DNA from 3 places in the Marichromatium sp. PS1 genome. Region 3 is predicted to be linked to each of the others. Evidence: predicted binding sites of a transcription regulator. Region 3 holds the regulator's gene; each other region holds the start of a gene.

Region 1 (4,554 bases), on a different contig from region 3:
TCTGGGCTGCGGCATCATGCCCATGCCGCCGGGGGATTGAACCGCGATGACGCGAAGAACGCGAAGGGTTTGAAAGTGTTGGGTTGCCGTTGGCAACCCAACCTACTTTGATAGCTGGAAGCTGATTCGAACCGTCATGACACGCGGGCCTGAAAGCCCCCTTTGGTCAAAAAGGGGGGGGGATTCGATCCGAAGGGATTCCGAACAACCCCGCCTCGACGACCTGTCTCTCAGATCACGTCTTCGCCAGCACGCGGTGGGCACGCTGCGCTTTGCCCACCCTACGAACCCCCTTCGTGTCCTTCGCGCCATTGCGGTTCAATCCCCCGGCGGCTGGCGGCTGGCGGCTGGCGGCTGGCGGCTGGCGGCTGGCGGCTGGCGGCTGGCGGCGCTGACCTATCCGTTGCGGGTGATACGGATGCTGAAGTCGATGCGCTCGCCGCGTCGTGCCGAGGCGCGGGGCTGGAAGGGGCGGATCAGCCAGACGGTCGGGCCGGTGGCGGTGAGGGTGGCGGTGCGACCCTCGAACTCGCCGCGGAAGACCGCGGTGGCGCTGCCGTCGGCGGCGTCGTGGACGTTGAAATAGACGTTGCTGCTCGCGCTCTCCAGGGTGATCTTCAGGCGCTCGCCGGGGGTGCTGCGGATGGCGTAGGCGGGACCGGCATAGCCCTCGATGCGGCCTTCGAGGCGTAGTGGCTCGGTGTCGCTGGTCTGGACCTCGACCAGGGTCTCGTCGGGACCGAGCAGGCGGGGGATGGCGGTGTCGGTGAGGTCATCCTCGGTGGTGGGCATGCCGGTGCAGGCGACGAGGAGCGCGAGCAGTGGCAGGGTGGCAAGATGGCGGATCGGGCGCATACCGATGGTGCTCCTGGTGATCGGTTGACGGGGCTTGATGTTGACGCCCAGGCGATCTCGATCAAGTGGTCTGTTCACCCAGGCTGTGCCGTCACGAGGTGCCGAGCGGCTCGGTGCTTGCCGGTCTGGTCGTGGCGCCGTCGGATTGTGTGACGGTGGATCAACCCAGGCGTGGCGGGGGCAGGGTGCCGACCAGGCGGAAGCGGCGATAGTCGGTGAGGATCTCGGCGTGATCGAAGGCGAGACGCTCGGGAAGCGTATCGGGATGGAACAGTTCGACGCCCTTGGCATCATCACGGGCTTCGGGCTCGCCGCTGGCGGTGGCGATATAGACCGCGCTGGCGGTATGGGCGCGCGGGTCGCGCAGTGGCGACGAGTAGACGCCGAGCAGTGCGTGCAGCTCGACCTGCAGCGCGGTCCCCTCCAGCGCCTCGCGGACCGCGGCGCGCTCGACCCGCTCGCCGGGATCGACGAAGCCTCCGGGGATGGCCCAGCCGTGGGGCGGGTTGCGCCGCTCGATCAACACGATCGGACGCTCGGGTCGGTCGATCAGCTCGATGATGACGTCGACGGTGAGTAGCGGGGTGACGGGTGCGGGCATCGTTGACCTTCCTGGGTTGGGGCTATGCGCGACGCAGCCGACCGATGGCCTCGACCACGCTGAGTACCAGGGCGCCGGCGAGGATGCCGATCAGGGCGTTGATCAGCAGCGGCACCAGGGTTGCGAGCGGAGCGCCGAGCACGGGCAGCCCGGCGAGGACCTCGGCGAGATGGTGGAGCGGCTCGCCGATGATCGGCAGGCCATGGACGAGGATGCCGCCGCCGACCAGGAACATGGCGATGGTGCCGACGATCGACAGCCCCTTCATCAGCCGTGGCGCGGCACGCAGGATGGTCTCGCCGAGTCGGCGTCGCGCGCTGGCGAGTGCCCCCTCGCCGCCGCTGCGACTGAGATAGAGCCCGGCGTCGTCGAGCTTGACGATGGCCGCGACCAGACCGTAGACCCCGATGGTCATCAGCAGCGCGATGCCGGCGAGAACCAGCACTTGGGTGAGGAAGCCGGCCTGCTCGACGGTGCCCAGGGTGATGACGATGATCTCGGCCGAGAGGATGAAGTCGGTGCGGATGGCGCCGGCGATGCGTGTGCGCTCGACGGCGGCGAGATCGGTCGCGGGGTCGGCGAGGGCCTGTTCGAGCTCGGTCTCGCGCGTCTCGCCCTTGGGGTTGCCGTGGAGACGGTGGGCGACCTTCTCGAAGCCCTCGTAGCAGAGAAACAGTCCGCCGAGCATCAGCAGCGGCATGATCGCCCAGGGGGCGAGTGCGCTGATCAGCAGCGCGGCCGGGACCAGGATCAGCTTGTTGCGCAGCGAGCCCTTGAACACCGCCCAGACCACCGGCAGTTCACGTTCGGCGCGCAGCCCGTGGACCTGTTCGGCGTTGACCGCGAGGTCGTCGCCGAGGACGCTCGCGGTCTTGCGCGCCGCGACCTTGGTCAGCAGCGAGACGTCGTCGAGCACGCTGGCGATGTCGTCGAGCAGGGCGAGCAGGCTGGTGGCCATGGTGACGGGTCTCCCGGTAGCGAACGGCCAAAGTGGCTATTTGACATGCGTCATTCGCTTGTGTCGAGAGAGCAGCGAAAATCCAATGTTAATCTGATAAAAGTCCTTGATAGAGATCACTACCACCATGTCGTCTGTCCTTCCCCCCCGTCTGCTGCGCCCGCTCTCCCTGCCGCTGCGCCTGATGCCGACGACCTTTCACAGCCGCGCGCTGGCACGCATCCTCAATCAGGTGATGAAGGAGGCGATCGCCGATGGCGAGCTCGACTTCCTCGAGGGGCGTCAGGTCGCCATCGAGATCGCCGACATGGGCGTGCGCTATCGCCTCGGCTTCGAGAATGGCCGCATCCAGGGCTACGGCGAGCAGCGCCCGGCTGATGCCAGCATCGCCGGCGACACCCGCGAGTTCATGATGCTGGCGGCGCGTCAGGAGGACGCCGACACCCTGTTCTTCCAGCGTCGGCTGCGGATGTCGGGCAGCACCGAGCTCGGTCTGTATCTGAAGAACTTCCTCGACGCCTTCGAGCCGCCGGAGCGCTGGCAGCCGCTGACCCGTGCGATCGATCGCATGGCCGGGGTGCGCTTCCCCGGTCACTGAGCCGATGCCGCTTCGGCGCAGATGAAAACGCCCCGTCAGGCCAAGCCTGACGGGGCGTTTTCGTTGCGATGCCGTCCTGGCGCCGTCCCTGGCGCGTCCTCTCAGTGGTTGGGCACGATCAGCACCGGGATCGGGCTGTTGTGCAGCACCTTGCGAGCGGTCGAACCGATCGCACCCAGCCCCATCTGCGCATGGGTGCGGGTACCGAGCACGATCAGATCGGCCTCGCGCGCCTTGGCCACCCGCAGGATCTCCTCCGAGGGCAGGCCGCTGGCCACTTCCAGCGCCTCGACGATCTCCGACTCGGCGTTGCACGAGCCGGGGACCTCGGCGCAGTACTTGGCCAGGCGCTTGTGGAGGGTGGCGAGCACCTCCTTGAGCACCTCCTGCTCGTGCTGCTTGCGGTTCATGTCGGGCAGATAGGCGCCGACCACCGTCTGGCCGGTGCTGCCCATCGGCTCGACCACGTGCAGCATGGTGATCCGCGCGCCGGTGCTCTTGGCCAGTGCCACGGCGTTGTGGAAGACCGGACGGGTGTGGGTGCCGAAGTCCGATGCGTAGAGGATGTGCTGATAGGTCGGCATCTGGTTCGTCATCATTTATAACCCTGCAATTGGTCGATGTATTCCGGCAGGAACAGCGAGATCTGCGGGATATAGGTGATCAACATCAGGAAGCCAAGGAGCAGCAGCATCCACGGCAGCACCGCCTTGATGACCCAGCCGATGCTCTCGCCGGTGATGCCGGCGGTGACGAACAGGTTGAGCCCGACCGGCGGCGTGAGCATGCCGATCTCCATGTTGACGACCATGATGATACCGAAGTGGATCGGGTCGATACCGAGCTGCATGGCGATCGGGAAGAGGATCGGCGCCATGATCAGCAGGATCGCCGAGGGCTCCATGAAGTTGCCGGCGATCAGCAGCAGGATGTTGACCACGATGAGGAACATCCACGGCTCGAGGCCCCACGCGACGATCGACTCGGCGATCTGGTGCGGGATGCGCTCGGTGGTCAGCACATGGGCGAACAGCATCGCGTTGGCGATGATGAACAGCAGCATGATCGAGACCTTGGCCGCATCCAGCACCACCTTGCGCACCTCGGGGTGGGCGAAGCTGGTGGCCAGCGCCGTGGGTACCTGCCAGGTGTTGCGCCCGAGCATGCGGAAGAAGCCCTCGCCCTGGTAGCGCCAGGGCACGGTCTTGAGCGGACCCATGTCACGGTAGCCGATGACCGCGACCAGGAAGGCATAGACCGCAGACACCGCCGCCGCCTCGGTGGGGCTGGCCACGCCGCCGTAGATCGAGCCGAGCACGATGACGATCAGCAGGATGCCGCCGGAGGCGCTGAAGGCGGCGCGGAAGATCTCGCGGAAGCCGGGCCAGGGCTGCGAGGGCAGCTTCTTGATGCGGGCGACGATATAGATGGCGATCATCAGGATCAGGCCCATCATCAACCCGGGGATGAAGCCGGCCATGAACATGCGCGCGGCCGAGACCTCGGTGGCCGCGGCATAGACCAGCATCACGATCGAGGGCG
Region 2 (4,554 bases), 160 kb from region 3:
CGACCCAGTCGACCAGCGGCAGGATCCGCCGCAGTCGTTGCGGGTAGGCGCCGCCGGTGTGCAGCCCGACCTTGAAGCCGAGCGCGCGTGCGGCGCGCATCGCCGCGCCGAGCGCGCCCTGCACGGTCGGCTCGCCGCCGCTGAACACCACCGCGTCGAGCAGTCCTCGGCGATCCTCCAGGAAGCCCATCACCTGATCCCAGGCAATCGTCTCCCCGTCGCCCGCGTCCTGCTCGAGCAGGTGGCCGTTGTGACAGTAGCGACAGCGCCAGGGGCAGCCCTGACAGTAGATCACCGCAGCCAGCTCACCCGGGTAGTCGATGGTGGTCAGCGGGGTCAGGCCGCCGACGCGCAGCGCGTCGGCTTCGGCTCGGTCGTGCATGCCGGGGTCAGGCCGCGGCGCGCTCGGCGTCCTTGCGATCGGTGGGGTTCTCGGTGAAGTAGCGACGCTGGGCGTGCTCGGCGCGCTTGCCGCCGTTGAACGCCGAGACCGGACGGTGATAGCCCATCACGCGGGTCCAGACCTCGCACTGAGTGCGCTCTTCGGGCTTGAGTTCGATGTTGGTGTCGGTCATTGCGTGGCTCCTTGGTCGATGCGGTTGCAAGTGGCCCTTGCGGGCTTGTTCGGGTCGATGCCGCGCCCCCGCGGGGGCGCGGCGTCCGCCGTGAGGCGGGGATGAGCTGAGCGGCGGCTTAGCAGCTGCAGGCCTGGCTGGCGCGCTTGTGGGCGATCAGCTCCTCGTCGCACAGCGGGCAGAACTCGTGCTCGCCGGAGATGTAGCCGTGCTTGGGGCAGATCGAGAACACCGGGGTGATGGTGATGTAGGGCAGACGGAAGTTCTCCAGCGCGCGGCGCACCAGACGCTTGCAGGCGTCGGTCGAGGAGATCTGCTCGGCCATGTAGAGGTGCAGCACGGTGCCGCCGGTGTACTTGCTCTGCAGCGCTTCCTGCTTGTCCAGTGCCTCGAAGGGATCGTCGGTGTAGCCGACCGGCAGCTGCGAGCTGTTGGTGTAGTAGGGCGTCTCCTCGGTGCCGGCCTGGATGATCGCCGGATAGCGCTTCTTGTCCTCGCGGGCGAAGCGATAGGTGGTGCCCTCGGCCGGCGTCGCCTCGAGGTTGTACATGCTGCCGGTGCTCTCCTGGAACTCGACCATGCGGGCGCGCACGTGGTCGATGAGACGGCAGGCGAGGGCATGACCCTGCGGCGTGGTGATGTCCTCGGCGTCCTTGGTGAAGTTGCGCACCATCTCGTTGATGCCGTTCACGCCGATGGTGGAGAAGTGATTGCGCAGGGTGCCGAGATAGCGCTTGGTGTAGGGGAAGAGCCCGGCGTCCATGTGACGCTGGATCACCTTGCGCTTGATCTCGAGGCTGTTGCGGGCGATCTCGAGCAGCTCGTCGAGACGTGCGAGCAGGCCCTGCTCGTCACCCTGATGGGTGTGACCGAGCCGCGCGCAGTTGATGGTGACGACGCCGAGCGAGCCGGTCTGCTCGGCCGAGCCGAACAGGCCGTTGCCGCGCTTGAGCAGTTCGCGCAGGTCGAGCTGCAGACGGCAGCACATCGAGCGCACCATGTTCGGCGAGAGCTCGGAGTTGATGAAGTTCTGGAAGTAGGGCAGGCCGTACTTCGCGGTCATCTCGAACAGTCGCTCGGCGTTCTCGCTCTCCCACGGGAAGTCCGGGGTGATGTTGTAGGTCGGGATCGGGAAGGTGAAGATCCGGCCCTTGGCATCGCCCTCGGTCATGACCTCGATGTAGGCACGATTGATCATGTCCATCTCGGTCTGCAGCTCACCGTAGGTGAACGGCTGCTCCTCGCCGCCGATCACCGGCACCTGCTCGCGCAGGTCCTCGGGGCACACCCAGTCGAAGGTGAGGTTGGTGAAGGGCGTCTGGGTGCCCCAGCGCGAGGGCACGTTGAGGTTGTAGATCAGTTCCTGGATGTACTGACGCACCTGCGCGTAATCGAGCCCGTCGACCCGCACATAGGGGGCCATGTAGGTGTCGAAGCTGGAGAACGCCTGGGCGCCGGCCCACTCGTTCTGCAGGGTGCCGAGGAAGTTGACGATCTGGCCGATGGCGCTCGACATGTGCTTGGGCGGCGCCGCCTCGACCCGGCCGGGCACGCCGTTGAGGCCCTCGGTGAGCAGGGTGCGCAGCGACCAGCCGGCGCAGTAGCCCGAGAGCATGTCGAGGTCGTGGATGTGCAGGTCGCCGTCGCGGTGGGCCTGGCCGATCTCGGGCGGGTAGACGTGGTTGAGCCAATAGTTGGCGATCATCTTGCCCGAGGTGTTGAGGATCAGCCCGCCGAGCGAGTAGCCCTGGTTGGCGTTGGCCGAGACGCGCCAGTCGGAGCGGTCGAGATATTCGTTGATCGAGCTGCCGACGTCGACCAGGGTGCGGCTGTCGTCGCGCAGCTTCTTGTGCTGCTCGCGATAGACGATGTAGGCGCGCGCGGTCTCGAAGTGGTTGGCGCTGATCAGGGTCTGCTCGATGATGTCCTGGATGCCCTCGATATCGGGGCTGCGACCGTCGTTGCTGCGGTGTGCCAGCACCTTGATCACCTGAGCGGTGAGCAGCCGCGCCTCGGCGGCGTCGAACTCGCCACTGGCCTGGCCGGCGCGCAGGATCGCCGACTCGATCTTGGACACATCGAAACGCACCTCCGTGCCGTCACGCTTGAGCGCGCGGGTAGGGATCGAGGGGAGGTCGGTCTGCGTCGTGTCCATGAAAAGCGGTCTCTCTGGTGGTTGGCACAAGATATTGTGGCGCGAACTATAGCGCCAACAAGATGATGTGTATAGCTCTCTTGTCGTTTTTGTTTTTTTTGATTTGCATCAATATTTTTGGGTTGCTTTTCTGACGGCTTTTGACAATTGGACAGTCTCTGTTCAGTGTTGCTTGCTTGACAGCTGTGCCCTTAATGCGCACAGTTCTTGGTTTCCTGTCATTTTCGGCCCAAGGTCCGGAGTCTCGTTTCCGGTCCATGTCGTCGCCGCGTTCGCGGCCCCGGCGCAACCCACAGACGGCCATGCATCGCAAGCTCTACATACAGACCTACGGCTGCCAGATGAACGAGCACGACTCCGCGCGCATCGCGGATCTGCTGCGTGTCTCCGCTGGCATGGAGCTCGTCGAGCGTCCCGAGGACGCCGATGTGCTGCTGCTCAACACCTGCTCGATCCGCGAGAAGGCGCAGGAGAAGGTCTTCTCCCAACTCGGACGCTGGCGCCCCTGGAAGACGCGACGCCCCGAGCTGGTGATCGGCGTCGGTGGCTGCGTGGCCAGCCAGGAGGGCGAGGCGCTGCGTGAGCGTGCGCCCTTCGTCGACCTGGTGTTCGGCCCCCAGACCCTGCACCGGTTGCCGCAGATGCTGCGCGCGCTGGACGCGGGTGAGCCGCCCCAGGTCGATGTCTCCTTCCCCGAGATCGAGAAGTTCGACCGCCTGCCGGCGCCGAGCGTCTCCGGGCCGAGCGCCTTCGTCTCGGTGATGGAGGGGTGCTCGAAGTACTGTACCTATTGCGTGGTGCCCTACACCCGCGGCGAGGAGATCAGTCGTCCGTTCGACGACGTGATCGCCGAGGTCGCCGGGCTGGCCGAGCGTGGGGTACGCGAGGTCAATCTGCTGGGGCAGAACGTCAACGCCTATCAGGGACCGATGCACGAGCCGGCCGGTGAGTGCGCCGACCTGGCGCTGCTGGTCCATTATGTCGCGGCGATCGATGGCATCGAGCGCATCCGCTTCACCACCAGCCACCCGCTGGCCTTCTCCGATGCGCTGATCGAGGCCTTCGCCGAGGTGCCGCAGCTGGTCGATTTCCTTCACCTGCCGGTGCAATCGGGTTCCGATCGGGTGCTCGAGGCGATGAAGCGCGGCCATACCGCGAGCGAGTATCGCGACAAGATCGCGCGGCTGCGCGCGGTGCGCCCCGATATCTGCATCTCCTCGGACTTCATCGTCGGCTTCCCCGGCGAGACCGAGGCGGACTTCGACGCGACCCTGGCGCTGGTCGACGAGATCGGCTTCGACCACAGCTACAGCTTCATCTACAGCCGGCGTCCCGGGACGCCGGCGGCCGACTACCCGGACGATGTCCCGCTGGAGGTCAAGAAACACCGCCTGGAGCGCCTCCAGCGGCGCATCGACACCAATGCCCAGCGCATCAGCCGACAGATGGTCGGCACGGTGCAGCGGGTGCTGGTCGAGGGACCCTCGCGCAAGGATCCCTTCCAGCTCGCCGGCCGTACCGAGAACAATCGGGTGGTCAACTTCACCGGGGACCCGGCGCTGATCGGCGACTTCGTCGACCTGATCATCACCGAGGCCCTGCCCAATTCACTGCGTGGGCGTCTGGACGTCTAGGATCGCTTGTCTACTCAACCCGAAACTCTCGATCTGGAACTCGAACCCGAGGATAACCTCCGTCTGGCCAACCTCTGCGGTCAGTTCGACCAGCACCTGCGTCAGCTCGAGCGGCGCCTCGGCATCGAGATCGGCAACCGTGGCACGAGCTTCCGCCTGATCGGCGAGCGCGATGCCGTGCGCCTCGCCG
Region 3 (4,554 bases):
CCGACCTCGAAGTGCGCCAGGCGCATCAGTCGTCCTGCCCGCCGGTGAGCTGGCGCTGCTTGAGCGCCGCCTCGACGAAGCCACGGAACAGCGGGTGGCCGTCACGCGGGGTCGAGGTGAACTCGGGGTGGAACTGGCAGGCGATGAACCAGGGGTGGTCGGGGATCTCGACGATCTCGACCAGCCGGTTGTCGAGCGACCAGCCGGAGAAACGCATCCCCGCGTCCTTCATCTGGTTGAGGTAGCGGTTGTTGAACTCGTAGCGGTGACGATGACGCTCGCGCACCTGCGGCTCGCCGTAGACGCTGCGCGCCAGGCTGCCCGGCTCGAGCCGGCAGTTCTGACCGCCGAGACGCATGGTACCGCCGAGGTCGCCGTCGGCGTCGCGGGTCTCGACCCGCCCCTGGTCGTCGCGCCACTCGGTGATCAGGCCGATCACCGGATGCGGGGTCTTGGGATCGAACTCGGTGCTGTGCGCGCCCTCGAGACCGACCAGATCGCGGGCGTACTCGATCACCGCCACCTGCATGCCGAGACAGATGCCGAGATAGGGCACGCGGTTCTCGCGGGCATAGCGCACCGTGGCGATCTTGCCCTCGACGCCGCGCTCGCCGAAGCCGCCCGGGACGAGGATGGCGTCGAGCCCCTCGAGACAGGCGGTGCCCTCGCGCTCGACCTGCTCGGAGTCGACATAGACCACCTCGACCTTGGTCGAGGTGTGCACTCCGGCGTGGGCCAGCGACTCGGAGAGCGACTTGTAGGCCTCGGTCAGGTCCATGTACTTGCCGACCATGCCGATGCGCACCGCGTGCTCGGGCTTGTCGAAGCCGTCGAGTACCCGATCCCACTCGCTGAGGTCGGCCTCGGGCACGTCGAGCTGGAACTGGCGCACCACCAGGGCGTCGAGTTCCTGGGCGTGGAGCAGACGCGGGATGCGGTAGATGTTGTCGGCGTCGATCGCCGAGATCACCGCCGCCACGTCGACATTGGTGAACAGCGCGATCTTGCGCCGCTCGTCCTCCGGCAGCAGATGCTCGGCGCGACACAGCAGGATGTCGGGCTGGATGCCGATCGAGCGCAGCTCCTTGACCGAGTGTTGGGTCGGCTTGGTCTTGATCTCGCCGGCGGTGCGGATATAGGGCACCAGGGTGAGATGCATGAACATCGCGTTCTCGCGACCCTCCTCGACGCGCATCTGACGGATCGCCTCGAGGAAGGGCAGCGACTCGATGTCGCCGACGGTGCCGCCGATCTCGACCATCGCGATGTCGGCGCCCTCGGCGCCGAGCCGGATGCTCTGCTTGATCTCGTCGGTGATGTGCGGGATGACCTGCACGGTACGGCCCAGATACTCGCCGCGGCGCTCCTTGCGCAGCACGCTCTCGTAGATCTGGCCGGTGGTGAAGTTGTTGTTGCGACCCATGCGGGTGCGCAGGAAACGCTCATAGTGGCCCAGATCGAGATCGGTCTCGGCCCCATCATCGGTCACGTAGACCTCACCGTGCTGAAACGGGCTCATGGTGCCCGGATCGACGTTGATGTAGGGGTCGAGCTTGATCATCGTGACCTTCAGGCCACGCGCCTCGAGGAGTGCGCCGAGCGATGCCGAGGAAATGCCTTTTCCCAGCGATGAGACAACACCGCCGGTGATGAAAATATACTTTGTCATATGGAAGCAGGAGGGAGTCGAGGGCGGTCGCCCGAATGCCCGGACAAACTACCAAAATCGCGTGCTCGGCTCAATCCGCGGCGCATCATGGGTTGCCGAGTCCGACCCGACGTACACGATTCGCCACCCCACCGCCTTCACAAAGCCAGGCGTGCCGCGTATATTCCGCTTGCGCCTCGTCTCGCAGACCGACGCGCCCCTCCGCCCCGGCGGGCGGACCACAACGGCTGAAGCATTTCAATAGTCAGGAGTGGCAATATGCATAAGCTTGCGAAAGTGATCGGTATCGCTGCCATCACCGGTACCGCTGCCTTCTCGATGAACACCGCCCAGGCATGGTGGGGCGGCCCCGGCTGGGGTGGCTACGGCCCCGGCTACGGCTCCGGCTGGGGTGACTGGTTCAACGACATGTTCGGAGACGGCTGGGGCGACTTCAACATGAACATGAGCGGCGGCGGGCGCGGCTGGGGCCGCGGGCGCGGCTGGGGCCGTGGCTACGGCTATGGCTACGACTACCCCTACTACGGCGGTTACGGCCCCTACGGCTATGGCGCACCTTACGGCTACGGCGCACCCTACGGCTACGGCGCGCCCTACTACGGTGGCGTCCCCTATGCGCCCTACGGCGCACCGGCCGCGCCGGCAGCCCCTGCGGAGAGCGGCTCCAAGTAATCCGCAGCTGCGCTCAGCGCAGCGCCGACAAGAAGCCGCGCCAGTCCTGGCGCGGTTTTTTTGTGGGTAATCGTCGCCATGACGAGTACGCCGACACGTTAACCGGCTTGTAATCCAGGATGGTTCCGGTTAAAAAAGAAAATATTTGATCCAGATCAATACGACCACTCATTCCGGGTGAGTCGGCGGAAAGGTGTGTTGTCGTGAGCCAGCGAAAAGTGGTTTCGTTAGAGACGATTCGGGTCGCATGCAAGAATTGCACGCTCTCATCCCTGTGTCTGCCCATGGGGCTGACACAGGAGGACGTCGAGCGCCTCGACGACATCGTCAAGCGCACCCGACCGCTCCATCGGGGGGATTTCCTGTTTCGCGACGGAGATCGTTTCCGTTCGCTCTACGTGGTCAAGACCGGCTCGGTGAAGACCTTCGCCCCCAGCCCCGAGGGCGGCGAGCAGGTACTCGGTTTTCACCTGCCCGGCGAGATCATCGGTCTCGACGCCATCGACAAGGATGAGCACGCCTGTTCGGCCAAGGTGCTCGAGACCTCGGCGATCTGCGAGATCCCCTTCCAGCGACTCGAGGAGCTCACCTGCTCCATCCCCAGTCTGCAGCATCAGATGTACCGGCTGCTGAGCAAGGAGATCGGTCACGACACCGACATGCTGCTGCTGCTCGGCAAGAAGAACGCCGAGGAGCGTCTCGCCGCCTTCCTGCTCAGCCTCTCGCAGCGCCTGCACAAACGCGGGCTCTCGCCCTCCGACTTCTATCTCAGCATGTCGCGCCACGAGATCGGCAACTATCTCGGGCTCGCGGTGGAGACCGTCAGCCGGCTGTTCACCCGCTTCCAGGACGACGGCCTGATGCGCGTCGACCGCAAGCACATCGAACTGCTCGACCTGCCCGCGCTCGAGGCGCTGGTCGGCGGCAACGGTCAGGGCCGACGCCAGAACCAGCAGCGCTGAGCGCACTGGAGCGACCGAGTCCGCCTACCCTCAGGCGCGCGCGGACCGCTCCACTGAGACGCGAGCGGGGGTGAGCGCAACTCACGCCCCGGCACACGGAACACCGCCGCTCAACCCGGCTCGCGCAACCACAGACAGCCCTCGGCACTCGCCTTGTCGATCGCCTCGAGCCGCGCCGCATGCGCCCCGAGCGCGCGCTCATCGGCCCGCACCACCCGCAACGGCGGGCGCTCGGCGCTGATCCGGCCGTGCTCCCCGGTCGCGCCCTGAGCGCCCTCGCCCGCCGTCTCGACCTCGCCGAGCCCGAGCTTCACCTGCCCACCGGTCATCGCCAGATAAACATCGGCGAGGATCTCGGCGTCGAGCAGGGCGCCGTGCAGGTCGCGCTGCGAGTTGTCGACGTCGTAGCGCTTGCACAGCGCATCGAGGCTGTTGCGCTGTCCCGGATGGAGGCGGCGCGCCATCATCAGGGTATCGGTGACCGAGCACAGCGCTTCGATGCGCGGCGCCTCCGGCTGCCACAGCCGCAGCTCGTGGTCGAGGAACCCGACATCGAACGCGGCGTTATGGATGATCAGCTCGGCGCCGCGCACATAGTCGAGAAAGGCCTCGGCCAGCTCGCCGAAGCGCGGCTTGTCGGCGAGAAAGTCGTTGGTGATGCCGTGCACCTCGACCGCGCCGGCATCGATCTCGCGATCGGGCTGGATATAGCAATGGAAGTTGTTGCGGGTCAGGCGTCGGTCGACCAGCTCCACACAGCCGATCTCGATGATGCGATGCCCGTCCTGCGGGTCGAGACCCGTGGTCTCGGTATCGAGCACGATCTGACGTGTCTGCTGCATGGCCATCTACCTCGGGATACCCTGATTGGCGAGCTGATCGGCGCGTTCGTTGCCGGGGTGGCCGGCATGCCCCTTGACCCAGTGCCAACGCACCTGATGGTCGGCGAGCGCGGCATCGAGCCGCTCCCACAGGTCACGGTTCTTCACCGGCTGGCGACTGGCGGTCCGCCAGCCGTTGCGCTTCCAACGCGGCATCCACTCGCCCACCCCGCGCTTGACGTACTGCGAGTCGGTGGTGATCTCGATCTCGCTCGACCGCTTGAGCGACTCCAGCGCCATGATCACCGCCATCAACTCCATGCGGTTGTTGGTGGTCTCGCGTTCGCCGCCGCAAAGGCTCTTCTCGGCCTCGCCCCAGCACAGCAGCACCCCCCAGCCGCCGGGGCCGGGATTGCCCTTGCAGGCGCCA

Evidence for each region. Region 3 encodes FNR, which switches genes on or off when oxygen is low (the NO sensors DNR and NnrR bind a similar motif). Its sites were predicted from a motif close to TTGATNTANATCAA; they were not measured.
Region 1: the regulator FNR is predicted to act here: its motif matches at 2,455-2,468, upstream of ACAM26_RS16080 (SCP2 domain-containing protein).
Region 2: the regulator FNR is predicted to act here: its motif matches at 2,829-2,842, upstream of ACAM26_RS05510 (ribonucleoside triphosphate reductase).

The regions. Positions count from the first base shown of each region.
Region 1 is NZ_BAAFHB010000006.1:99,866-104,419, reverse strand. Features, by position in the region: gene ACAM26_RS16095 (hypothetical protein) at 397-855, opposite strand; gene ACAM26_RS16090 (NUDIX hydrolase) at 1,016-1,456, opposite strand; gene ACAM26_RS16085 (DUF808 domain-containing protein) at 1,479-2,414, opposite strand; gene ACAM26_RS16080 (SCP2 domain-containing protein) at 2,542-3,012, shown strand; gene ACAM26_RS16075 (universal stress protein) at 3,114-3,611, opposite strand; gene ACAM26_RS16070 (TRAP transporter large permease) at 3,608-4,554, opposite strand, start outside.
Region 2 is NZ_BAAFHB010000002.1:928,726-933,279, forward strand. Features, by position in the region: gene ACAM26_RS05500 (anaerobic ribonucleoside-triphosphate reductase activating protein) at 1-382, opposite strand, end outside; gene nrdD (anaerobic ribonucleoside-triphosphate reductase) at 390-575, opposite strand; gene ACAM26_RS05510 (ribonucleoside triphosphate reductase) at 694-2,730, opposite strand; gene miaB (tRNA (N6-isopentenyl adenosine(37)-C2)-methylthiotransferase MiaB) at 3,033-4,364, shown strand; gene ACAM26_RS05520 (PhoH family protein) at 4,371-4,554, shown strand, end outside.
Region 3 is NZ_BAAFHB010000002.1:1,092,357-1,096,910, reverse strand. Features, by position in the region: gene kdsA (3-deoxy-8-phosphooctulonate synthase) at 1-26, opposite strand, end outside; gene ACAM26_RS06275 (CTP synthase) at 26-1,669, opposite strand; gene ACAM26_RS06270 (sulfur globule family protein) at 1,928-2,341, shown strand; gene ACAM26_RS06265 (hypothetical protein) at 2,355-2,603, opposite strand; gene fnr (fumarate/nitrate reduction transcriptional regulator Fnr) at 2,545-3,303, shown strand; gene dnaQ (DNA polymerase III subunit epsilon) at 3,414-4,145, opposite strand; gene rnhA (ribonuclease HI) at 4,152-4,554, opposite strand, start outside.